Regions from separate parts of the Marinomonas pontica genome, predicted to be linked through region 3. Evidence: predicted binding sites of a transcription regulator. Region 3 holds the regulator's gene; each other region holds the start of a gene.
What was found. The regulator sigma-54, encoded in region 3, starts transcription at its own class of promoters, with help from an activator protein. The targets are predictions, from matches to a motif close to TGGCACNNNNNTTGCTNT.
Positions count from the first base shown of each region.

Region 1: a site for sigma-54 is predicted at 1,095-1,112, ahead of hpxO (FAD-dependent urate hydroxylase HpxO). Genes of this name have one in related genera too.
Region 2: a site for sigma-54 is predicted at 3,920-3,937, ahead of AABA11_RS13110 (circularly permuted type 2 ATP-grasp protein). Genes of this name have one in related genera too.

Region 1 covers NZ_AP027271.1:2,090,776-2,099,022, forward strand. The annotation lists gene uraD (2-oxo-4-hydroxy-4-carboxy-5-ureidoimidazoline decarboxylase) at 1-363, opposite strand, end outside; gene uraH (hydroxyisourate hydrolase) at 528-899, shown strand; gene hpxO (FAD-dependent urate hydroxylase HpxO) at 1,154-2,332, shown strand; gene AABA11_RS09895 (ABC transporter substrate-binding protein) at 2,478-3,560, opposite strand; gene AABA11_RS09900 (methyl-accepting chemotaxis protein) at 3,704-5,671, opposite strand; gene AABA11_RS09905 (hypothetical protein) at 6,040-6,270, opposite strand; gene etfB (electron transfer flavoprotein subunit beta) at 6,344-7,120, opposite strand; gene etfA (electron transfer flavoprotein subunit alpha) at 7,110-8,247, opposite strand, start outside.
Region 2 covers NZ_AP027271.1:2,775,845-2,784,091, reverse strand. The annotation lists gene AABA11_RS13120 (transglutaminase family protein) at 1-1,341, opposite strand, end outside; gene AABA11_RS13115 (alpha-E domain-containing protein) at 1,338-2,282, opposite strand; gene AABA11_RS13110 (circularly permuted type 2 ATP-grasp protein) at 2,285-3,739, opposite strand; gene AABA11_RS13105 (FAD-dependent monooxygenase) at 4,072-5,268, shown strand; gene AABA11_RS13100 (Na+/H+ antiporter NhaC family protein) at 5,463-6,776, shown strand; gene AABA11_RS13095 (DMT family transporter) at 6,883-7,773, shown strand; gene AABA11_RS13090 (TetR/AcrR family transcriptional regulator) at 7,770-8,247, opposite strand, start outside.
Region 3 covers NZ_AP027271.1:1,443,061-1,451,307, reverse strand. The annotation lists gene AABA11_RS06760 (calcium/sodium antiporter) at 1-516, shown strand, start outside; gene lptC (LPS export ABC transporter periplasmic protein LptC) at 516-1,094, shown strand; gene lptA (lipopolysaccharide transport periplasmic protein LptA) at 1,078-1,587, shown strand; gene lptB (LPS export ABC transporter ATP-binding protein) at 1,588-2,313, shown strand; gene AABA11_RS06740 (RNA polymerase factor sigma-54) at 2,389-3,861, shown strand; gene ptsN (PTS IIA-like nitrogen regulatory protein PtsN) at 3,879-4,328, shown strand; gene AABA11_RS06730 (HPr family phosphocarrier protein) at 4,338-4,607, shown strand; gene mgtE (magnesium transporter) at 4,615-5,967, shown strand; gene yjgA (ribosome biogenesis factor YjgA) at 5,974-6,510, shown strand; gene AABA11_RS06715 (carbon-nitrogen hydrolase family protein) at 6,575-7,408, opposite strand; gene AABA11_RS06710 (YhdP family phospholipid transporter) at 7,408-8,247, opposite strand, start outside.

The DNA.
Region 1 (8,247 bases), 650 kb from region 3:
CGCTCGATAGGTATCGTTCAGCTGGAGAAAGTACGCAAGTTCCTCTTCTGAACATTGATCCAGCCCTGCCCCCGATTGCTCTGATGTGGATTCCTGAGTTAGCTCTCCCGCCAAAGCCGCTTTACCAGCAAGGTCTGGGTGGGCACGCAACAAAAGCAATTTTTGCTCTTCTGTACTTTGCTCAACGATCTCAATCATGGCCTCTTTAATCTTCTCAATTTGATCAAAGTAATCACTCGGATATTCCGATTTGTGACGCCAAAGCGCTTCAGCAACCCAAGCAGAATGCTCATAAATACGGCTAAACAACGAGACAAAATCCGCTTCATTCAGTTGACCGAACGCAGCTAACTGATCGCTCATAAGACTTCTCCAAATGTCAGTAACGCCATCGCAAACAGAAACAGATGGCACAAATATTGATAACAATGAAACAACATTTTCAAAAACATGTCACTTCCTACTGCAGCCTTTGCAAAAATTAGGCAAGATAAGACATATATTTAGACATCACATGAGGCAACACAATGGGATATTTAACCACACACATTTTAGACACGACACAAGGCATCGCCGCGGCAGGCGTTGAAATTCATCTTTATCGACATCTCGACAATGGCCAGCGTGAACGCATTCACCGTACTTTTTCAAACGATGACGGACGTTGTGATCAACCGCTGTTAGAAGGAGATCGCTTTACGAATGGGGTTTACGAGCTAGAATTTGTAATTGATGCCTACTTTTCAAAACAGTCCAGCAATGAAGAAAATTCTACTAGCACCGCTCCCCATTTTTTGAATACGGTAGTGATACGTTTCGGTATCAATGACGAGAACGCTCACTATCATATTCCGCTATTGGTATCGCCCTATTCTTACAGCACTTATCGAGGCAGCTAATTTCACCCCGGCAATGTCAGTCACGATACGAGCCGAAATAGCGCAAATATCTAAAAACCGCACCAAGATAAAACAAAACCTGCCCCATCGGTCAAAGAAGTCATTGATAGCTCACTTCTTTGGCCAACCGACTAAGATTCCACATCCCGCTAAAACAAAGGTTTCACAAAATAAATAACAGGTTCGTTTGTTTCATGGCATATTTATTGCGAATGCTCTCTCTTATTAGTCATTAAGAGTCTGAGGAAAACCCTATGAAAGCACTGATTATTGGCGCCGGTATTGGCGGCATGTCTGCTGCGGCAGCCTTAAAACAGCAAGGTATCGAGTGCGATATTTTTGAAGCCGTAAAAGAAATAAAACCCGTTGGTGCGGCGCTTTCTATTTGGTCTAACGGCGTAAAATGCATGAACCATTTGGGCATGGGCAGCATTATGGATGAGCTTGGTGGCCCGATGCACAACATGGCGTACCACGATGGTTTTACTGGCACCGTCATGACGCAATTCAGCCTTGCACCATTAGTGGATGCGGTTGGCGAACGGCCCTGTCCGGTATCACGGGCAGACTTACAAAGCCAAATGATCGATTGGTGGGGACGTGACAAAATCCAATTTGGCAAGCGCATTGAAAAAGTCGAGCAAAGCGAAACGGGCGTTATGGCGTATTTTACGGATGGTACCAGCGCCATTGGCGACTTTATGATCGCGGCCGATGGCACTCACTCTGCTGTGCGAACTCATGTGCTGGGCTATCAAACTGAACGCCGTTACGCTGATTATGTGAATTGGAATGGCTTGGTTGAAATAGATGAAAACATTGCCCCAGCCGACCAATGGACCACCTTTGTTGGTGATGGCAAACGTGTTTCCATCATGCCAATAGCCGATGGACGCTTTTACTTCTTCTTTGATGTGCCATTACCAAAAGGCCTTGAGCAAGATAGAAGCACAGTGATTGCAGACCTAACAGGTTACTTTGCGGGTTGGGCTGAGCCAGTGCAAAAGCTGATTGCCGCTATTAATCCAGAAACCACCAACCGTATTGAGATTCATGACATAGAACCATTCGATACCCTAGTAAAAGGCAACATCGCCCTACTCGGTGATGCAGCTCACAGCACAACGCCAGACATTGGCCAAGGCGGCTGTTCCGCCTTGGAAGACTCTGTGGTGCTTGGTCAATGCTTCGCGGATCAATTCAAAGGGAAAGGCAAAACGGTTTCAGGTGTGCTTGCTGCTTTGAAGCAATACGAAGAAGAGCGCCGTTTTCGCGTCAAAGACCTCGTTTTAAAAGCACGCAAACGCTGCGATGTTACTCATGGTAAAGACATGCAAGAAACCCAAGCGTGGTACGACGAACTAAGACACGAAACGGGTGAAAATATTATTGCAGGATTACGTACTACTATTATTGGCGGGCCATTGGCGTAGACGTTTTCTCGTCTGTTTTATATTGATCTCCCTGTTCCAGCCAGATAAATACGGCAAACAAAAAAGGCGTTCCACCGCATGGTAGAACGCCTTTTTGTTATTCAATAAGTCGCTTTATGCCTACTAAAATAAATGTCAATAACGCTTATAACGCGAGAACGAATGTCCCCTCCGGCGTTACAGGAAGGTATTTCTTATAGAAATCCATATACGCTTGTTCTGGGTTCAGATCGGAGAAAACCTCTGGATACATTGCTTTGGCGTAGAATTGGATCATGGCAGCGTCCAAAATTGTACGACATGCACCGTGGTACGCGCTGTATAAACGATTGTTTTTCACCGCTGAAATAGAAGACCAACCTAAGCGGTCTTTGTAGCCCGCTAGGCGCTTACGAGCTTCTGTTGCGTCTACGCCTTGACCCATAATCATTGAATCTGTGCCTTTACCCGTCTCATAACCCGTAATGACAACGATGTCAGGGTTTGACGCAATGACTTGCTCTGGGTTTAATTTACCCCACCATTCAACAAATGGAGCGGAAATGTTGTCGCCACCCGCCATGGTTGAAATCGCTCCCCACATGTTTTTACCAAAAGTGAAGCCCAGCTCTTGGATACCTGAGGCACCAAATTCTGTGTAAACCTTAGGCTTTGGAAGGTTCGCATCGGCCAATCGTTTGCTGATCGAGTCTACGGTTGCTTTGTATTCCGCGGCGATTTTCGCTGCACGTTTTTCTTGACCTGTGATCACACCAATCAACTCTGTGCTCTTGATGTGGCGTTCTAGCGTCTGTGCGTTGTAATCCACTACAACCACTTTAATACCGGCACTTTCAAGGCGCTCAATATCAGTTGCTAGACCTTTAAACTGCCAATCGGCCAACATCAATACGTCAGGATTCAAACTGATGACTTTTTCTACCGAAAATGTCTGTGTGTCCACTCGACCGATTCCAGGAATATCGTCTAAAGAAGGACGATGTTTTACATACATATCCCAGTTCGCTGAACGCGCCTGCCAAATGTATTTGGACATACCAACAACCTTGTCATAAGCGGCTTCCGTACCGATGGCCATGTAGTCTTCAGGATAGAACCCAACAATGACACGCTGCGCTGGCGCATTAAAAGTAACATCACGTCCCAATACATCTTGGACAGTGACTTGACCAGCCCATGCTGCACTCAAAGAAAAAGTGAACAGAAACATTATGAACGATTTAACCATACTGACACCCTATTAGTAAATTTAGGCGCTCATGATAATCGTTATCACTAAAGTTTAAAATAAAACATTCAAAAAAATGCAAATAAAAAGGCCGCAATAAAAGCGACCTTTTGGATAACTCAATACAGTATGAAAGAAAGCGCTTATTCGGTTCGGAAACGCACCACCATCACATGCAATTGCTTGCTTAATTCGTCTTGTTTACGACACAAGTCAGCCACATCACCCGAAATATCAGACACACGATGCGCCGATTCACTGATTGCATTGATGTTTTCATTCACCCCTTCAGTTACCGCTCTTTGTTCTTCCGCTGATGCTGCTGTTTGCATGGTCATATCACGCATTTGCTTAACAACTTCTTCGATCTGCTCAAAAGACACCAATGCTTGATCGGACAAGTTAATGGCATTTTCAGACTCAGACACACTGGTCATCATCGAATCCGACGCTTGCTTGGTACGATTCGCCAATAAACCCAAGATACTACTGATCTGCTCCGTTGACTCTTGCGTGCGCCCAGCCAAAGTGCGCACTTCATCCGCCACCACCGCAAAGCCTCGACCTTGTTCACCTGCGCGCGCCGCTTCAATGGCGGCGTTTAGCGCCAGTAAGTTTGTTTGCTCTGCAATCGCCTGAATGGTGGATAAAATTTGATTAATATTGACCGTTTCTTTTTGCAATTCGGTAATGATGTTATTGGACTCTTTTAAACGAGCACCTAGGCGATTGACCCCTTCGGCGCTGTTTTTAAGAAGCGTCTTACCTGCAATGGTGGTTTCTAGCCCTTTCTCAGAGAATTGCGCAGAATTCGCGCAGCTTTCTGCGGCCTCGTTGGAGGCGATTAACATCTGCTGCCCTGCTTCGGCAATCAACTCGATAGATTGCAATTGTTTTGTCGCCGACTGAGCCACCTCGCTGGCTTTTGCAGAGGTTTCTGCCGCGATCTTATCGATCTGAATACTGGATGTTTTGATGCCTAGAATCAGTTTTCGAGTGGTCTCTATAAATTGATTAAACCAATTCGACAAACTGCCTGTTTCATCATTGGTTTGAATGTCGATTTGCGACGTCAAATCTCCTTCACCTTCAGCAAGCGTACGCAAATGGTTAGAAACTGATTCAATGGGTGTAATAAAACCTTTCGCCATCAAGTAGGCCACAAAACCAAAAACAATCAAAAGCAACACACAAACAATCGCGGTGGTTTTGACCATTTCAACCGTGCTTAAGTAAATCTCAGACGCAGGCATCAAGCCAACAAACTTCCATTTTAGATTTGGCGAAGTGTAAATATTCGCGTAGTAGTTTTCGCCATCAAGCGAGAAATTCACCACGCCAGCCGATGATTTCGCAATCATCTGATAAGCATCGCCGTCTAATTCACCAATGGGTTTGAAATTATTTTCTGGATGAATGGCATCCACCAAAACGGTTCCCGTGTTCTCGATCACCATGATGCTGCCGGAACTGCCCAGTTTAGTTCGATTAGCCATTTCCGTTAGTGTTTTAATAGACACGTCCACGGCCACCACACCGCCGATTTTATTGCCTTTATTGTAGGTACGCACCGCCGATACATAGACAGCATCATCAGGCTCCCAATAATAAGCATCACGCAATACCACTTCACCCGGTGTTTGCATCGCTCTTGTGTACCAAGCGCGCTGTTTTGGGTGCCATTCATTGTAGCCGTAAGTACCTGGCCATTCTAAATAGCCATCAGCATCATCACCGATGTAAACGTAAACATAGTTGGGATTGTTTTTACCAATGTCTTCAAAAAGGTTAAAAACCCCTTCTTCACGTCCACCATTTTGTTTGGCGACTTTACTCGGGGCTTTGCCTTCTTTTTCATGGTAGGTCGTTAAAGGCTTGGCATTGGGGTCGGACACTAGGTCACTTTCCGCCATGAAGCCGACAACGTATTTAATATCGGTAAGAAATTGGTCAAACGTTTCTTCTACTGCACCTAACGTTTGACCACTGTTTTTAGCAAAGTCTTTCAGAGCTTGGTCAGAAGCAAGGAACCCCGTTATTGCACTAACGACCAAAACAGGCAACACAGTGGCAATTGAAAAAGCAATCAACAGCTTCGTTTTGATTTTCATAAACTTCGTCCAAAATGTCTCAATAGCATGAAAAGCAGTGGTGTAAAAATACTCGTTAAAAAACGATAGTTTTTAATACCATTTACCACTTTTAAACGACTATTAATCAGGGCTTTATACTTCCTTACTTTTTACTTAATTCCATCGATTTAGCTAAAATACTGTATTACTCTTATATTGACTATAGCTAATTTTGAAAAAACATAAGTAAAATTCTACAAGAAAAATGTATTAAAAATGTAGGAGGGAAAAACTAAAAAAACTGACAAAAAGCGCCCACTTAATGTCGTTAAGCGTGCTTTATTACCGTTGAAGAAGAATGGATAAAACAGAAGAAGAACAGACAGATAAATAAACAGTTAAAATAACTAACCAAAAGCGCTCATCACCCGATACACTTCTGGCAACACGGTGGTGTTGTCTTTTTGCATAGACTCGCATAGCTCTTTAATGAAGGGGGTTTGCTCAGGGTATGCTTGCAACCATGCCAACACGGCTTCTTGTACTTCCAGCAAACTCTGCTCGTGTGTGACGGGTGCACCTAGGGCAATAAGTTTTTCTTTAAAATCAACTTCATCAACCAAGTCTACAATCATCATAGCGTATACCTATTCTGCAAAATCTGCTCAAACAACCATCAGCGGGGTAAACAGCTTATACCCAAAACCCTGTTTAGCGCACCACTTTTTCTTCTAATAATAAATCCAAAATCGCTTGTGCCTTTTCAGCTGGCGTTTCGTTCTTCATGATTTTCCCACCACCGCCGACGGGTTTTGCGGTAGCGGCCTTCATTCGGTCTGCGGCGGTCTTGGCCTTCACGACTTTTAATCGTTTAGGGCGCGGTTTTGCGGCACTCATTTCCCATTGGATTGCGGCATCGTCCACAACACTGTCTACGGTTTCTACATGGAGTGTGGCACGCAGGCCCGGACCGAAAGCGGTTTGACGCGCCTCCTGAGCCGCATTGTCGACGCTGGCAATGAATGGCAAAGTCACTCGTACAGAACGTCGTTGACCGCGCGGCAGCGCCAACAGCACTTCGGCTTGGCCATCCTTGATGTGTAGAATTTCAGCCACGCGAGGCACCAATGGCCAACCCAGTGCTTCAGCCAACAAATACGGCAGCATGCCAGAAGATTCACCACTTTCAGATCGCACCCCCGTTAAAACCACGCTGGGCAATTGCGCTTTTAAAAACGACGTCAGTACAGGCAATGCGTCACATTCTTTTCCCTGTGACAAGACCGTCATCGAGGGCAACCCCATTCCTGCGTATTGTCGCAGAACAGGGTCTTGATCCTCCCCTACATGCACAACGGTTAACGCCTCACCCACCAATGAAAGCCCCAATTCAACGGCTCTGCCATCTTGTTCGGCACGACGTGAGCGGCCAGATTGAGGGTGACGACCAATGGATACCAAAGAAACCACATTCACGTTAGGCTGCATCACTTTCCTCCTCTTCCTTTGATAACTCTCGCTGTTGAGCCAATCTGGTTAACTCTGCCAAAATCGCCTCACTGTCTGCAATCACCGCTAAATCAGCCCGTTTCACCATGTCACAGCCTGCATCCGTATTAATAGCAACCACTTTGTCGCACTGACCAATGCCTTGCATGTGTTGAATCGCCCCGGAAATACCCACCGCCAAATACACGCGAGCTGTCACCCACGTACCCGAAGCGCCCACCTGACGCGAACGAGGCATAAAGCCGTCGTCGACCGCCACGCGACTTGCCCCTTCCGTCGCACGCAATGCGGCAGCGGCAGAATGGAATTGATCCCAGTTGTGAATACCATTGCCAGCAGACAAGATAAATTCCGCTTCGGCCAAGGGCACTGCATTCGAATCTACGTCAATTTGCCCCTGATCAATCAGTCGATGGTCCCCTTCTGCCATCGAGACGTCATACTCCAACGCCAATGGCAAAGCTTCATGACGCGTGTCTTCCACTGCATTCGCACATTCTTCCATCAGCATAAGAATACGGGGCGTTGTTCGGCTGATGTCTTGGCTGCCTGACGCGCCTCGGCTTATCGTTTTTTCGCTGGTCACTTGCCACGCTTGTGTCGCCGGTCTTTCACCTAATCGCGCCGCCAAACGGCTGCCCAAATCGCTTCCACCGTGTACGCTATCTGGAAATAACCAATGCATTGGCTGGTAGCTCGTTTCAATTTGCTGCAAGACGGACAGCCTGGCTTCGGGAGCAAACCCTTCAAAGACATTGTCTTCAAGATGAATCACTCGATCCACTCCAGCCAAATCGCATTGCGTTTCTTTGTTCTCTCCAAAACACACCAGCACAACAGCGACTTTGCTTTTCTCTGCAGCCAACTGATGTGCCAAGCCAAGAATGTCTTTGTCATGGCTGGTCAAACGACCACCAATCATGTCACCCACCACCATGATATAGCCTTCTGGATTTTCAACCAGGTGCAGCGGACGTTGTGAGTCTTTCGCGCTCGGCACGCGTTTCTTTCCGCCAATGGCAACAAAAGAGCCATTCGCTCTATCAATGCGTTTTAGGCCATTTGGCCCGATAAAACCTACTACATGAGGATTCTTACGCAGCAAA
Region 2 (8,247 bases), 1.3 Mb from region 3:
CGTGCTTTGCAGGTATTGCTTATCCAGAGCGAGTTTTTCACACAACAATTCGCCAAACGCTTGGGCGTCTTTAATGGTGTGTTTGTAGTCTTTGTCTACGCGAGCCAGATATTTTGGGTCATTCCACAAGGCTTCGCCGTCAGTGCGCCAGAAACAGCCCAGTGCCCAGCGAGGCACTTCTTCGCCTGGGTACCATTTTCCTTGGCCATAATGGAGCAAACCGTTGGCGCCGAATTCTTGCTTCATCTTGATCAGCAAGTCTTTGGCTAGTTTAAGCTTTTCTGCGCCCAATGCGCCGGTATTCCATTGCTCTGAATCCATGTCGTCAATGGAAACAAAGGTCGGCTCGCCACCCATTGTTAGACGAACATCGCCGTCTTCAAGCTGTTTATCGACCGCAAAGCCTAAGGCTTTGATGGTGTCCCATTCGCCTTCAGCATAGGGTTTGGTGACGCGTGGATCCTCGTGAATACGAGTCACTATGTTGCTGTAGCTGAATTCACACTCACATTCGTCGATGAATCCTGTAATGGGCGCAGCAGAAGCAGGTTCTGGTGTGCAAGCAAGTGGGATGTGACCTTCACCCGCGAACAATCCTGATGTAGGGTCTAGTCCAACCCAACCCGCGCCTGGCAGATATACTTCACACCAAGCATGTAAGTCGGTGAAATCCTCTTCTGGGCCAGAAGGGCCATCAAGTGCTTTCACATCGGCGGTTAGCTGGACTAAATAACCCGAAGCGAAACGAGCGGCTAAACCAAGGCTTCGTAGTATTTGAACCAATAACCAGGAAGTATCACGACAAGAGCCTTTTTTAAGCGTTAGGGTTTCTTCGCAGGTTTGAACGCCGGGCTCTAAACGAATACCGTAGCCGATATCTGCCGCTAAGCGACTATTAATGGCAACAAGGAAGTCATTGATTGGCGTGTTTTTACGATCAACCGTTGATAGCCATTTATCCAATAACGGACAAGATTCCGTAACTTGTAAGTAAGGATCGAGCTCTTTTTTGAGGGCTTTGTCGTAGGCAAACGGATATTCTTCTGCGTAGCTTTCCACAAAGAAGTCGAATGGGTTGATCACTGTCATGTCAGCAATGACTTCAACGTAAAACTCTAATTTGTTGGTTTTTTCTGGGAACACTAAACGCGTTTGAAAATTGCCGAACGGGTCTTGTTGTATGTTAATAAAATGCTTTTCAGGCAAGACTTTCAGCGAGTAAGCGTGAATTTTTGTGCGTGAGTGTGCCGCAGGTTGCAACCGCAAAATGTGCGGGGCAACATTGATAAATCGATCAAACTCATAGGTGGTCTTGTGCTGTATTGCGACTCTAATGGTCATGCAGCGTCTCCTTGCCGAAAATGAAACCAGTTTTCGGTAATCTGGTAGTTTATTTCTATAATCGCAATCTGCAGCGCGTTGAGGTGATCCTGGAAGTCATTATTTAAATCTTCCGAGCTGATCAGTGGGTAATCAACGTCTAGGATCTTGTCGACTTTGGAGGTAATCAGTCCTGCCCGTGGCAGCTTGTTGGCCGCTTCGCTGATTTGCCCAAAACAATAGGCCAATGTTCTCGGGAAGCAAGGGTCATTCATCAAAAAAGTGGCGGCTTTTGCGCCATTTATCGATGTTCGTACGGTGCGTCGATAATCCAAATACGCACTTTGTGACTTTAATACTTTTGACCAAGTGACTTGCCCAAGTTGAATTCTCGCCTCTGGTTCTGACTTCAGCATCAACGACACCGCGGCATCAAGAATACGTGTTCCCATGTCGGCGCGTTCTAAGTAACGACCCATGATAATAAAGTGCCAGCCAGAGTCGCGACTCATCGCACCAGCAAATAGCCCAATGATTTTTTGGCAGCCTTCGATAATGGTATTAAGGAATAGATGGCGTTCTGAACGGTTAATGCCTTGTTTGATGTTTTGCTGAGCGTACAAGTCCAGTTCGTTGATCAGTTCCCACGTTTCTTTAGGCACAGCATCACGGGTTGTACGGATGTTTTCACGCACCATTTTCAATGAAGACAGCATGGAGCTGGCGTTGGTGTCGTCAGCCAATAAAAATTTTACGACGTTACGTTCGTCTTTTACTTTGTAGCGCTGCTCGAATACCTCTTCGCCACTTAATATTTCTATTAGGTTGTACCAAGACACTTCGATACTTTTCGGAAGGTCAAACAAAAGTTCATCATAAACACTGACCAAACGGGCCGTATTTTCTACTCGCTCTAAATAGCGGGCGCTCCAATATAGGCGTTCTGCGACTCTAGATAACATGATTATTGCCCCTTAGTTTCAACAATCCAAGTGTCCTTACTACCACCACCTTGTGACGAATTAACGACTAAGGAGCCTTTTTTCATGGCAACGCGAGTCAACCCACCTGTGGTGACGTAGGTGTCTTTTGCTTGCAAAATGAAAGGTCGAAGGTCCAAGTGGCGTGGTTCCAGAACACCTTTTGAGATAAGTGTTGGTGCGGTTGATAGTTTTAATGTTGGTTGAGCTATGTAATTACGAGGGTTTTTTGTGATGAGCTCGGCAAATAAAAGTTGCTCTTTTTTCGTAGAATGTGGGCCGACTAACATACCGTACCCGCCAGACTCATTGGCTGGTTTTACGACGAGCTTGTCTAGATTATCAAGCACATAAGCGCGCTGTTCTGGGTCGTCACACAGGAAAGTTTCAACGTTTTTAAGAATGGGTTCTTCTTTCAAGAAGTAACGAATAATGTCTGGTACATAAGCGTAAACGACTTTGTCATCGGCAACGCCAGCACCCGGCGCGTTGGCCAGCGCCACATTACCGGCACGCCAAGCACGCATTAAGCCGGCAACACCCAGGACAGATTCAGGATCAAACGCTTCTGGATCGATGAATAAATCATCGATGCGACGGTAAATGACGTCGACACGTTCAGGGCCATCAATCGTTTTCATGTAAACACAGTCGTCGCTGTCGACAAACAAATCGCTGCCTTCAACGAGTTCCGCACCCATTTGTTGTGCTAGGAACGCGTGTTCAAAATAGGCTGAGTTATAAATACCTGGAGTGAGTACCACTATTTCAGGGTTTTCAATGTCTCTTGGCGACAGTGCCGCCAAGGTGTCAAATAGCTGTGACGTGTAAGAATCCACTGGTAGGATGGACTCGTTTTCAAACAGTTCAGGCAGCACGCGTTTTGTGATAGCACGGTTTTCAAGCATATAGGACACGCCAGAAGGAACGCGTAAATTGTCTTCCAATACAAAGAAGTCGCCATTTTCGTCGCGGACCAAATCGGTGCCGCAAATATGCGCCCATACGCCATAGGCTGGTGATACGCCAACGCATTCTGGTCTGAAGTTCTTTGAATCTTTGATGATGTGTTCTGGAATGATGCCGTCTTTGATGACGTTTTGATCGTGGTAGAGGTCATTGATGAAAAGGTTGAGGGCTTTTAGGCGTTGTTTTAGTCCGGCTTCTGCTATTTTCCAATCCGATGCTTCAATCGTTCTGGGGACTATGTCGAAGGGCCATGCTCTGTCGATGTTGCCTTCTTCTGTGTAGACCGTAAAGCTGATGCCCATCTCTTGTATTGTTGCTTCAGCAGCGAGGCGTCGCTTTTCTAATTCGTCTTCAGATAGGCTGTCTAAATACCCCAGTAGTTGTTGAGCTGGGGGTCTTGCGGCGCCTTGGTCATCAATTAACTCGTCAAAAAAAACCGATGACTGGTACTGGCTTGTTAGTTTTTCCATGTATACCTCGTTCTCTTATTAAAGCCGGAGGTGAGTGCTTTAAATTTGCACACATTCGCGTACTATTTTTGTGCGCCTGCCCTATATTGGACGGGGCTATGCTTTTTAATACCAAATTTACTTATATCATTACCCTGATTTACTAGGGCTTGCATAGTGTTTTCGCACTACTTTTTAAATAAAGCAAGGATCGAGCCATAGTGTTTAATCCTGAATGCCCCGATTTTATTGGTAAATTAAGTGATGTGAGTCGGTTTTATTTGGGTGGGAATTCGCTACTATGAAACATCAAAATTGTTGTGTTTTTTGTCATTTTTCAAAGGGATAAAGTCGTGTCTCAGGTCAGTCGTGTTTTGGTTGCTGGAGCGGGTATTGGTGGTTTGTGCGCCGCATTAGCGTTGGCAAAACAAGGTATGAAAGCGGTGGTTTTAGAGCAAGCCGAACAATTGGGTGAAGTTGGGGCTGGGTTACAGATCAGTCCGAATGCATTCAAAGTGCTTCGCCAGCTTGGTTTAGAGTCCGAATTGACGCCCTTTGCCTTTGTGCCGCAACAGGCTGTGATTCGCGATTACAAAACGGGCGAGTACTATTTTAGGTCTGCATTAGGGAGCGCCGCTGAAGCGAGATATGGCGCACCGTATTGGCATTTACATCGTGCTGATTTACATCAAGTGCTGGTGAATGCTTGTGTTAGATGTGGTGTTGAGTTGATGTTGAATGCGGAGGTAAGCAGTTACGAAGAGAACGTGCTTCTTAATCAGGTTGCTGTTTTGCTTAAAGACGGGCGCGAGTTTGTGGCGGATGTATTGGTTGGTGCGGATGGTCTTCATTCAAAAGTCCGTGAACAAATGCTTGGTAAAGAGCGTCCGACATTTATGGGTCAGGTCGCTTGGCGTGGCGTTATTCCTGTGAATGACTTGAAGGTGAATATTAAACCTGATGCTTGTGTTTGGGCTGGGCCGGGTCGTCATTTTGTGAGTTATTTTTTGCGAGGCGGTCATTATGTCAATTTCGTTGCTGTAGAAGAGCGCAGCGACTGGCAATCTGAATCGTGGCGTGAAGAAGGTGATGTAGAAGAATTGAAGCGTGCTTTTACGGGTTGGCATCCAGAAGTGAGTGACTTATTAACGTCTGCGACCAGTACCTTTCTATGGGCTTTGAATGGCCGTGACGAGTTGCCGACGTGGCATAAGGGACGCGTGGTTTTATTAGGCGATGCTTGTCATCCAATGCTGCCGTTTATGGCGCAAGGGGCGGCAATGGCCATTGAAGACGCTTATGTTTTGGCAAGGTGTTTATGTGCGTATTCTCTGACAGATGCTTTTATGCATTACGAACAAGTGCGTAAACCACGTGCGACGAAAGTTCAAAAAATGTCGAAAACCAATGCTGGCTTGTATCATATGCATGGCGGTTTGCTTGGAAAAATGAAGTTGAAAGCCCTGCAAGCGGCTGGACGTTTTGCCCCAGATGTCATTCAGTCTAAATTGGACGGTGTCTATGGCTATTCCGTATTGCACAATAGATGAATCTGTTGAGTGTTCTTTTTATAATTAAACTTCTATTTTTTTATATGAATCTAGCTTTTTGGTTATAACGTTTTGTGAGATCGTCATTGCGATTTATTATTGGCCTCGCTGGTTGAGTTTGATTATCATCGCCGCCTCTTTACCCTTGGATCATAAGTTTAAGGGTTAACTTAAATCTGGAATCCTCAGACGATATGACTTCTAAATCTCCTTTGGCCTTGTTGCCATTATTGCTTTTCCTTGTTCTTTTTGTCGGCAGTGGCCTTTGGTATCAATCTGAAGGCGTTGATTTTGCCTTCTACCAAATCTCTGCTCCTGTTGCTATTTTACCTGCGATTGCTTTGGCTGTTTTGTTGGGAAAAGGGCAGTTTAATCAGCGCATTGAAACGTTTATTCAAGGTGTTGGCGACAATACGATTGTTACCATGATTTTGATTTATTTGTTGGCTGGTGCGTTTGCCAGTGTGGCGAAAAGTGTGGGTGGTGTGGATGCGACGGTTAACTTCGGTTTAAGCGTTATTCCTGCTTCGCTTTTGTTGCCAGGGTTGTTCGTTATTACGGCGTTTGTTGCCACTTCGATGGGTACATCGATGGGAACCATTGCTGCGATTGCGCCAATAGTCATAGGTGTTGCTGAAGCGGCTGATTTGCCTTTATTGCTAACAGTTGGCACGGTGATCGGTGGCGCTATGTTCGGTGATAACTTGTCGATTATCTCTGATACGACCATTGCCGCCACTCGAACTCAGGGATGTGACATGCGTGATAAATTTCGCATGAACTTCAAGATTGCTCTGCCAGCGGCCTTAGTGACGTTGGTTTGGTTGTTTTTCCAGAGCAGTGGCGCACACATTTCAGACATCAAAGACTACGAATTGATTCGAGTGTTGCCTTATGTGGTGGTACTGGGGCTGGCTATTGCCGGTGTGAATGTGATGTTGGTGTTGTTTAGCGGCATTGTGTTGGCTGGTGTGATTGGTTTGACAATGCAGCCAGAATATTCTGTCGCGTCTTGGTCCGCTGATATTTACGCTGGTTATACCGGTATGCAGGAGATTTTGATCCTTTCTTTGTTGATTGGTGGTCTTGGTGCATTGATGAAGTCTCAAGGCGGTCTAGATTGGCTGGTAAGTACAATTGAACGTATTAGTTGTGCATTGGGTGCCAAGGCTGGCTCCACGCGTGCTGGAGAGCTAAGCATTAGTGCGGCAGTCGCTTTGACAAACTGTTGTACTGCGAACAACACAGTATCGATCTTAATTAACGGCTCTGTCGCAAAAAACATTGCTGAACGCTACAATGTTGATCCACGCCGCAGTGCCAGTTTATTGGATATTTTTTCCTGTGTCGTGCAGGGGATTTTGCCATACGGTGCTCAAATATTGTTGGCTTCTTCTTTGGCGAAAGTGTCGCCTTTGGATTTAGTCGGTTATGTGCAATACAGCTGGGTATTAGCGGTTGCTGCATTGGTGTCTATTTACATCGCTTGGCCAAAAAGCGTGAAATAAAAGCGAACAGAATTTCGTTGTAAAACGAAAAGCCTGTGCATTTTGTGATCACTAAATGCACAGGCTTTTTTTATTGCTTTGAATATGGATTTATTAAGGAGAGCACGTGAAACAGGGTTCCCATGTGAAGGCGGAATTGATTTTAGTCTTGGTGACGATTTTGGCCGGCTTTGGCTGGATTTTTTCTAAAGAGGCCTTGGCTGGACTACCACCTTTATTTTTTATGGGGGTTCGCTTCATTATTGCTGGTTTTGTTTTGTTCTTAGCTGGGCAGAAATATTTCCGTGGGTTGGACTGGGGGAATATTAAACAGGCATGTTGGGTCGGAGTGGTGATGGGAATCACTATGATGTTTTGGGTCACTGGGTTGGATCAAGGGTCCAATTTGGGGGTAGGGGCTTTCATTACGAGTTTAGGGGTGGTGCTGGTTCCGGTGGTGGCTCGGTTTATGTTCAAAGAAAGGCCGCCTTTGAGTATTTGGATTGCGTTACCGATTGCTGTGGTGGGCTTGGGTTTTCTTGCCTTGAACCAAGGCTTGGACATTGAATTTGCTCAGGTGTATTTTCTAGGTGCGGCTTTGTGCATGGCGTTTCAGTTGAACCTATTGTCGCGTTTTTCAATGCGTATGCATGCGCTGGTACTGACGGCCATTCAGCTTTCATCGGCAGGTGTTGTGTTGCTTGTTGTGTCTGTGTTCACAGAAACGCTTCCTCACAGCATTGGTCTTAATGTGGCAGGCTGGTTTCTAGCCAGCACCTTAATCGCGAGCAGCTTACGGTTTTTATTACAAACTTACGCCATGAGTTTGACCCCCGTGAGCCATGCTGCGGTGATCATGAATTTAGAACCTGTTTGGACGGCTATTTTTGCGGTGCTATGGTTTGGCGAGGTGATGGGTGTTGGGCAAGTATTTGGCTGCTGTTTGATTTTTCTGGCGATGTTGGTTTGTCGATGGACACAGATCAAATCGATTTTCAAACCCGCCAGAAAGGCTTAATCAGGCAGTATAGTATCGAGAGTATCGCTGTATAGTTGACGCATTTCTTGGCTGAATGGTCGGGGTTGGAACTCCCAGCGTGCCAATAATCCTTCACTAAGGGTGACAAGCATTTCAATCCTCGCAGCTATTTCTTTTTGATCCATATTGGGATACTGCGCGGCCATGATATTGATGGCGCGCTTTTGCAGACGTTGGTGTGACTCTTTATAGATCTGAGCAATCGTTGGGTTTCGTGCTGCCTCGGCTTTTATCTCCGCGTGCATTATTCTCTCATTGTTGCTTTCTGGGTTGAGATCAGAAAAGTGCCTTTCTAACCAATCCTTTTTATCTAAAAAGGACGCCATATAATGTAATCTTCTTTGGGTAAACTGCTCTACCAATGCGCAAATAATGTCATCTTTATGGGCAAAGTAGCGGTAAATTTGACCTACACTAAGCTCAGCTGTTTTCGCTATTTCACTCATGCTGGCC
Region 3 (8,247 bases):
GATCTAGAAGACGAGCTAGATGAACTGTCGGAGCATGAAGACACCTCTATAGGAAAGTCTTTAATCATTGCTTTAATTGGATTGGCTGTTTTGATTGGTAGTTCCAAACTGCTTGTTTGGGGAGCAATAGGCATTGCGACCGCACTTGGGGTAAGCGAGCTTGTCATTGGTTTAACCATAGTTGCTATTGGAACAAGCCTTCCTGAACTCGCTGCCTCTGTAAGCAGTGTCAGAAAGGGTCATCACGACATCGCAATTGGTAACGTACTGGGTTCTAACATTTTCAATTTAGCCACCGTACTTCCATTGCCCGCATTGCTTGCACCTGGAGTCATTGATTCAAGCGTCACTCACAGAGACTTTCCCTGGGTTCTTGGTTTAACACTGGCATTGGCGCTTGCCATTTACATTTTCAAGAAAACCAAGAAGAACGCGATCCCAAGATGGGTTGGACTTCCTCTCATCGCTTGCTATGGCGTGTATTTATTCATACTTAGCACCAACGGCTCAATGTAATGTCGTATTTAACGGATCAGATTCGACCAAAACTCATTTTTGTTGCGGCAGCGATTATTATTGGTGCCGGCCTGCTAGGCTGGTATAGCACAACCCCCATAAAAAATCTGGTTCAGACAGATTCATTGCGCAACTCTCCCGATTACTTTATTACCAAAGTAAAAGTCAAAGAGTTTGATCAAAATGGTGAATTGATAGAAACACTGAACGCCCAGCAAACACTGCACTTTGTGACTGAATCCAAGACGCTACTCGAAAACCCCAGTATTGAACGCTACTCTAATTCAGGACAATGGCACGCAAAAGCAGATAAAGGGGTTATCGATGATGGAAGTAATGATATTCTATTAACCGATAATGTCATTGCAACTAAGACATTTCTAAAGTCGGAAGACATTCAGCTTAGTTCAAACAACATGCATTACAAAGACAGCGACAAATCAATTACCAGTTATGGAGCGGCGACACTGACCTCTACACAAGGCGAGACCTCCGCTGGTACGATTACCACTTATATAAATTCAGAAGAAGTCGTGATGACAGGATCTGTACGAGGAAAATATGAAACGATTCATTAACGCCAGCATGTTGCTCACCACTGCCCTTATTGGCCAATATACGTACGCACTGCCTGATGACATCAACAAACCACTAGAGATTCAAGCGGATGAAGCATCGTTCGATCAAAATTCAGGTCAAGCCATTTACAAAGGCAACGTCTTTGTAAAACAAGGTTCTATTGAAATCCAAGCCGAATACCTGAAAGTTTCGACAGACGCAAATACGCGTAAATTTAGCAGCCTCGAAGCGTCAGGTTCACCAGCCAAATTCAGCCAGCAAGTGGACTGGAGTGGCAACATTGTGATCAGTAAAGGCAATGAAATACACTATCAAACAGACGAATCTAAATTAGAAATCATTGGCGATGGTTATTTAAGCCGCATTCAAAACTCCATCACCGCAGACTACATTCTGTACATGATTCAAGACGGCACATTCAGCGCAGAGAAAAAAGATTCGGGACGCGTATCCATGACATTACAACCACAAGCGCCTGAGGCAAAACAATAGATGGCCTTACTAGAAGCAAAGCACCTTGCTAAAAGCTACAAAAAAAGAAAAGTCGTAAAAGACGTTTCTATCTCAGTAGAGTCCGGCCAAGCCGTCGGCTTGCTCGGCCCCAATGGCGCAGGAAAAACCACATGCTTTTACATGATCGTTGGCATGGTGGCTAATGATGCGGGTGGTATCTTTATCGATGGCCACGACATCACCCACGATGCCATGCACACTCGTGCCCAAAAAGGCATTGGCTACTTACCTCAAGAAGCGTCCATTTTTCGTAAAATGTCTGTTGAAGACAACATTTTGGCCATCCTTGAAACGCGCAAAGAGCTAAGTAAAGACGATCAAAAAGCAAGGCTTGAAGAACTTCTCGAAGAGTTTCACATCACCCACATCCGCACCAACCTTGGGATGGCGCTCTCCGGTGGCGAAAGACGTCGGGTGGAGATTGCCAGAGCACTTGCCATGAACCCAAAATTCATACTGCTTGATGAACCTTTTGCTGGTGTAGACCCTATTTCAGTTGGCGACATCAAGCTCATAATAAAACACCTACAAGAGAGTGGAATTGGCGTTCTAATCACAGATCACAACGTCAGAGAAACACTCGACATCTGCGATAAAGCCTACATTGTCGGCAATGGCTACATCATTGCTTCTGGTGACGCGAGTACGGTCATCAACAATGAACAGGTAAAAAAGGTCTATTTAGGCGACGACTTCCGCCTGTAACCCCTTATCATTGCTGTAGAAAGGGAGTAGTATGCACAACTCGTTCCAATTCATTCAAACAAAAAGAGTTGCTCTATGAAGCAGTCTTTGCAATTAAAACTCGGTCAACAGCTGACCATGACGCCTCAACTGCAACAAGCCATTCGCTTGCTGCAGCTTTCTACGTTGGATTTAAAGCAAGAAATCCATGAATTTTTAGAGTCCAATCCACTTCTTGAGCTCGATGACGAAGAACATACGAACAGTGATACTCAAGCAAGCATCGAATCCAAAATTGCAACAGAAACACCAATAGAAACAAACAGCGAAGAAGCGCGTTTAGAATCTGAGTGGACAGAAAGCATCCCAGAAGAGTTATCAATAGACAGTAACTGGGATGACACTTACCAAAGTTCTGCTGCCGTTAGCGACAGCAATAGCTTTGAAAGTGAAAGCGATTTTGAAAGCCGTAACGCACCCGCTGAAAGCATCCAAGACCACCTTATTTGGCAATTGAATCTGACCCATATGTCGGACAGAGACATTGAAATTGCTTACGCGATTATTGAGTGTGTGCAGCCTGATGGGTATTTAAGCATTACACCCGAGGACATTTGCGAATCACTCAGTACAGAGCTAGAAGAGCTGGAAATTGACGAAGTTATTGCTGTGCAGCACCGACTTCAGCGCTTCGACCCTGTTGGCGTTTGCTCTATCGATTTACGAGATTGCTTACTTGTTCAATTGGAAGCCTTTCACAGCCATCCATTATTCAAAAGCACTTACAATTTAATCGATCATTACCTACCACTTTTAGGCAATCGTGATTTCGCTCAGCTGAGCCGAAAGACAAAACTAAAAGACGAAGCGTTAAAAGAAGTTATTCATTTAATTCAACAGCTAAACCCCAGACCTGGCTCAGTTATTGACGCTGATGACACAGACTATGTCATCCCTGATGTGTCCGTCAAAAAACGCAATGATGTCTGGCAAGTAGAGCTAAACAACGACGCTCTCCCCCCCATAAAAATCAACGAAACGTATTCTGCAATGGCGAGTACAGCCACCACAACGGAAGATGCGACTTACATAAAAACATCGCTTCAAGAAGCCAAGTGGTTCATGAAAAGCCTTCAAAGCCGAAACGAAACGTTGTTAAAAGTGGCCAGCTGCATCGTTAGTAGACAAATAGATTTCTTTGAACTGGGTGAAGAAGCCATGAAACCCATGGTACTTCACGATGTGGCCGAAGAAGTGGGAATGCATGAATCGACCATTTCAAGGGTGACAACTCAGAAATACATGCACACCCCAAAAGGCATTTTTGAACTAAAATACTTTTTCTCAAGCCATGTAAACACAGCATCAGGTGGAGAGTGTTCCTCTACCGCCATTCGCGCCATGATCAAAAAGCTTGTTTCAGACGAACCGGCGAAAAAACCATTAAGCGACAATAAACTCGCTGCCATTTTGGCAGACCAAGGCATACAGGTTGCCAGACGAACGGTAGCCAAATATCGTGAGGCGATGAATATCCCTCCTTCCAATGAACGAAAACGACTGATCTAAACGGAAACCATTTTATCATGTCATTGAAATCATTATTAAAAGCAGACCTAGTTCTTGCTAAACAAGATATCGTTAGTAAAAAACGCGTTTTAGAAAGCATTGCCGAAGTCGCTTCAAATCGTCTACATTGCAACAACGAAGCTGTCTACGATGCCTTACTTGGCCGTGAAAAACTCGGAAGCACAGGTATTGGCAATGGCATAGCGATTCCCCATTGTCGACTAGAGTCAGCCAATCACACTGCCATCGTCGTGATGTCACTGCAAACGCCAGTCGACTTCGATGCCATCGACAAAAGAGCGGTTGATCTGATCTTTGCGCTTATCGTTCCTCCTCATGAATGCGACCAACACCTTGCTACTCTGGCGCAAATTGCCGAATTAGCACAGTCTTCAGAGGCGCTAGACAAATTGCGAACTGCAAACAATAACGAAGAGTTATTTACTATTTTTAACACACTAATATAGGTACGGCGTATGCAGGAAGAGTCTATCGTCATAATAAATAAGCTGGGCTTGCATGCTCGTGCCGCCGGCAAACTCATCGAAACCACTACACGCTTTTCTTGCGACATCACCATCGAAAAAGATGGTCGCAACGTAGATGGAAAAAGCATCATGGCAATGATGATGCTTGCGGCGGGAAAAGGCACAGAAATACGCATTAAAACCAATGGTGACGACGAAAAAGAAGCCATTGAAGCCATCATTGAGCTGATTAATAATCGCTTTGGTGAAGACGAGTAACGTTCAGATGCCAGAACAAAGCACCCTAAATCATTTGCAAACAGTGACCGAATCCCTCGAATCGGGCGCTACCATGCAAATCCGTTATCTGCTTAACGGTGCTTTACCTGCACAAGATGTCGCTCGCTTACTAGAATCCTCCCCTCCCAAAGAGCGTAAACTGCTCTGGGAGCTCATAGAAGCAAAAAACGAAGGCGAAGTATTACAATATCTTAGTGAAGATATTGGTGTTCAGTTCATGAAAAATATGGACACTGAGCGCCTTATTGCCGTCTCTGAACACTTTGAAAGCGATGACCTCGCTGACCTTTTACAGCACCTACCTGAAAAAGTTGTAAAAGAAGTTCTTGCCTCCATGACAACGCAAGACAGAACCAGAGTAGAAGCGCTTCTAAGCTACTCAGAAGATTCTGCCGGCGGCCTGATGAATACGGACACGATTACGATTCGTCCAAACATCACTGTCGATCTCGTCTTTCGCTACCTACGCAGACACTCAACCTTGCCTGATATGACCGACAACCTACTGGTTGTGAGTCGTTCGGACAAACTTTTAGGCACACTGCCGCTGACAAAATTGTTAGTTTCTGATGTAAACGCAACCGTACGCGACATTATGGAAACCGAATTCACGGTTATCAATGCGGAAACCTCTGCGAGCGAAGTGGCGCAGCTTTTTGAAAAAATGGACCTTGTCTCCGCTCCCGTTATCGACGGAGCAAGCAGAAAACTGCTAGGGCGCATTACCATCGATGACGTGGTTGACGTAATTCGTGATGAAGCCGAACATTCTATGTTAAGCATGGCGGGGCTTGATGACGATGAAGACACCTTTTCCCCAATAATGAAAACCACCAAACGCCGGGCCGTTTGGCTTGGAATTAACCTTATTACCGCGTTCATCGCCTCTTATGTCATTGGATTATTCCAGAACACGCTTGACCAAGTGGTCGCGCTCGCTATCCTAATGCCCATCGTTGCCAGCATGGGAGGAATTGCTGGATCTCAGGTATTGACCCTTGTCATCCGAGGCATTGCCCTTAACCAGATAGGCTCCACAAACACGCGCTGGCTGCTTAATAGAGAGCTGATTGTAGGGCTTTTAAATGGACTATTGTGGGCAACAGTGATTGCCGCACTCACCGCACTTTGGTTTGACAACATAAAGATTGCCTATATCATTGCAGGCGCCACCATAATAAACCTGCTATTTGCAGCAACCACTGGTACACTCCTGCCAATTTTTTTGAAAAAGATTGGTATCGACCCTGCCCTTGCTGGCAGCGTTATTTTAACAACCGTGACCGATGTTATTGGATTTCTTTCCTTCCTTGGTCTAGCTACTATTTTTTTAATATAGGTTCCCATGACAGACTTTGATCAATTTGAAAACGAAGAAGATATCCCTAAAAGCAAAACCCAGATCAAGCGTGAAATGGAAGCCTTACAAGATCTTGGCAAAAAGCTACTAGGCTTGAGCAAAAACCAACTTAAAAAAGTAGAAATGTCTGACACATTACGTGAAGCATTTGTTGAAGCTGGCCGCATAAAGCAGCACGAAGCAATGAGAAGACATTTGCAATACATTGGCAAAGTAATGCGCACCGAAGATCACGAAGCCATCGCGCACCGTGTTGCACTTTTTGACACCACCTCTGCCGCTTACAACAAACTGTTCCATCAGCTAGAACTTAAACGTGATGCATTGATTGGCGAAAACAGCAAAGAAGTTTTGTCTCAATACCTAGATGAAAACCCAGAGATTGAAGACATTCAATTGCTCAGACAGCTGATTCGTCAATCTCAAAAAGAAGTATCCCAAGGCGCAAATACAACAAACCGCAAAAAACTGTTTCGCTTTTTGCGTGAAGTAGAAGAAAAAAGACTCGGGCTAAAAGACTAACTCAATCCAAAATAACCCGTTATGAAGCCCTTGTTTAGCTATATGTTGTAAACAAGGGTTTTTATTAAAGTAATCTACGATGGGAAAAACAGGGCATTTTTGTCCGACAATCTTCAATAGCCTGCTTTTTCATTTCATGCACAAAATACCCAGACTCTTCTTGTAGTCTATCAAGAGACTCCCCAAAAGGTGAATAGAGAGCACTATTGCCATAGGTGTGACGAGTTGAATTGTGCCAACCACATTGCCCCACCCCCAGAACATAGCATTGATTTTCTATTGCACGCGCCGCTAAAAGTGTGTGCCAATGAGCTCGTCCTGTCACATAAGTAAACGCAGCAGGAACGAGTAGGACTTCTGCACCTAACTCAGTCAGCGCTCGATATAGTTCAGGAAATCTTAAATCATAGCAGACACTTAAACCCACCTTAAAACCGTCAACATCCACCGTTTTTAACGCCAACTCTCCCTTTTCGATCACATCCGACTCTTTATAAGAGGCTGCTTTGTCATCCACAGTGACATCAAAAAGGTGAATTTTGTCATACCTCTCTACGATCTGCCCTACTGGATCAATTACCCAACAACTTTGCCTTACCCGTCCATCTGGGACCAAACGTCCATCTGGACGAAAAGCTGACGGATGAGAGCCAACCACAAGATAAATACCGTATTTTTTTGCTAAAACAGACACCCTTTCAAAAATCGTTGACTGATCATCCGATTCCGCTAACGTTCGCATGCGCTTCCCATCAAAAAGAAAGACATTCTCAGGCAAAACAACCAAACGCGCGCCGTCCCTGACAGCCAAACCAACCAACCGCTCCACTTCATTAATATTGACCAACCAATCTTGAGTACTCGTCAATTGTATTGCGGCTATTTTCAAAGAATCCATTATTTCGACTTCTCCACTGGTTGGTAACGCACTGGCGTCATCAATGGATCGTTGAACGAACCTTCCACTTTGTATTGAACACTGGTGACTTTCGACAGCTGATCACCAATCAATTTATCGGTAATAAACAGCAGCCCAGCCAACTGTGGTGTCCCCCAAATTAGCCCAGCCAACGGCAAAGTACCGGTCAAAGGAAACGTGGCGGTCAATTTTTCATTGAGTGTTTCATTGACAATATCGGCTTCACCCGCAACAACAAGCTCAGCACTAGGGGAGATAATGGTTATAGGCGAAACCGTTTTCAGAATGCCATCACCTAGCGTCAACACACCTTTGAATTCGTCGTATGTCAACCCAGGCTCATAAACATCTGAAAAATCCAACAAAAGTCGACGACTCAAAGCACCAATATTAAATATCCCCAACGCTTTTAAGAAAGCAGGTAATTCATCGACTTTTCTGAAATTACCATTGGTAGCAGAGAAGCCAATCCGACCCGATACAGATTCGCGATCAAAATAAAACGGATGCCCCTTCCAGCTTAAACCCACATCAATTTTATACTTCTTGGAGGACACAAAAGCGTCGTCGTTAGTAAATTTTTTTGTCAATTCAGCAAGATCAGCACCACTGGCCGCAATAGTCAATTCCACACTAGAAGCATCCCCTCTGTCTTGCCAAAACAAACTCCCCTTAAAATCACCTGTTTTTAATTTAGATGAAATTGGATCAATTCTAACGACATCACCCTCTCTAGCGACAGATAACAACCAGTCACCGTAGGGCTTTCCATTAAAATAAAGCTGGTCTATAGCCAATGTCATACTCGGAATTTGCTT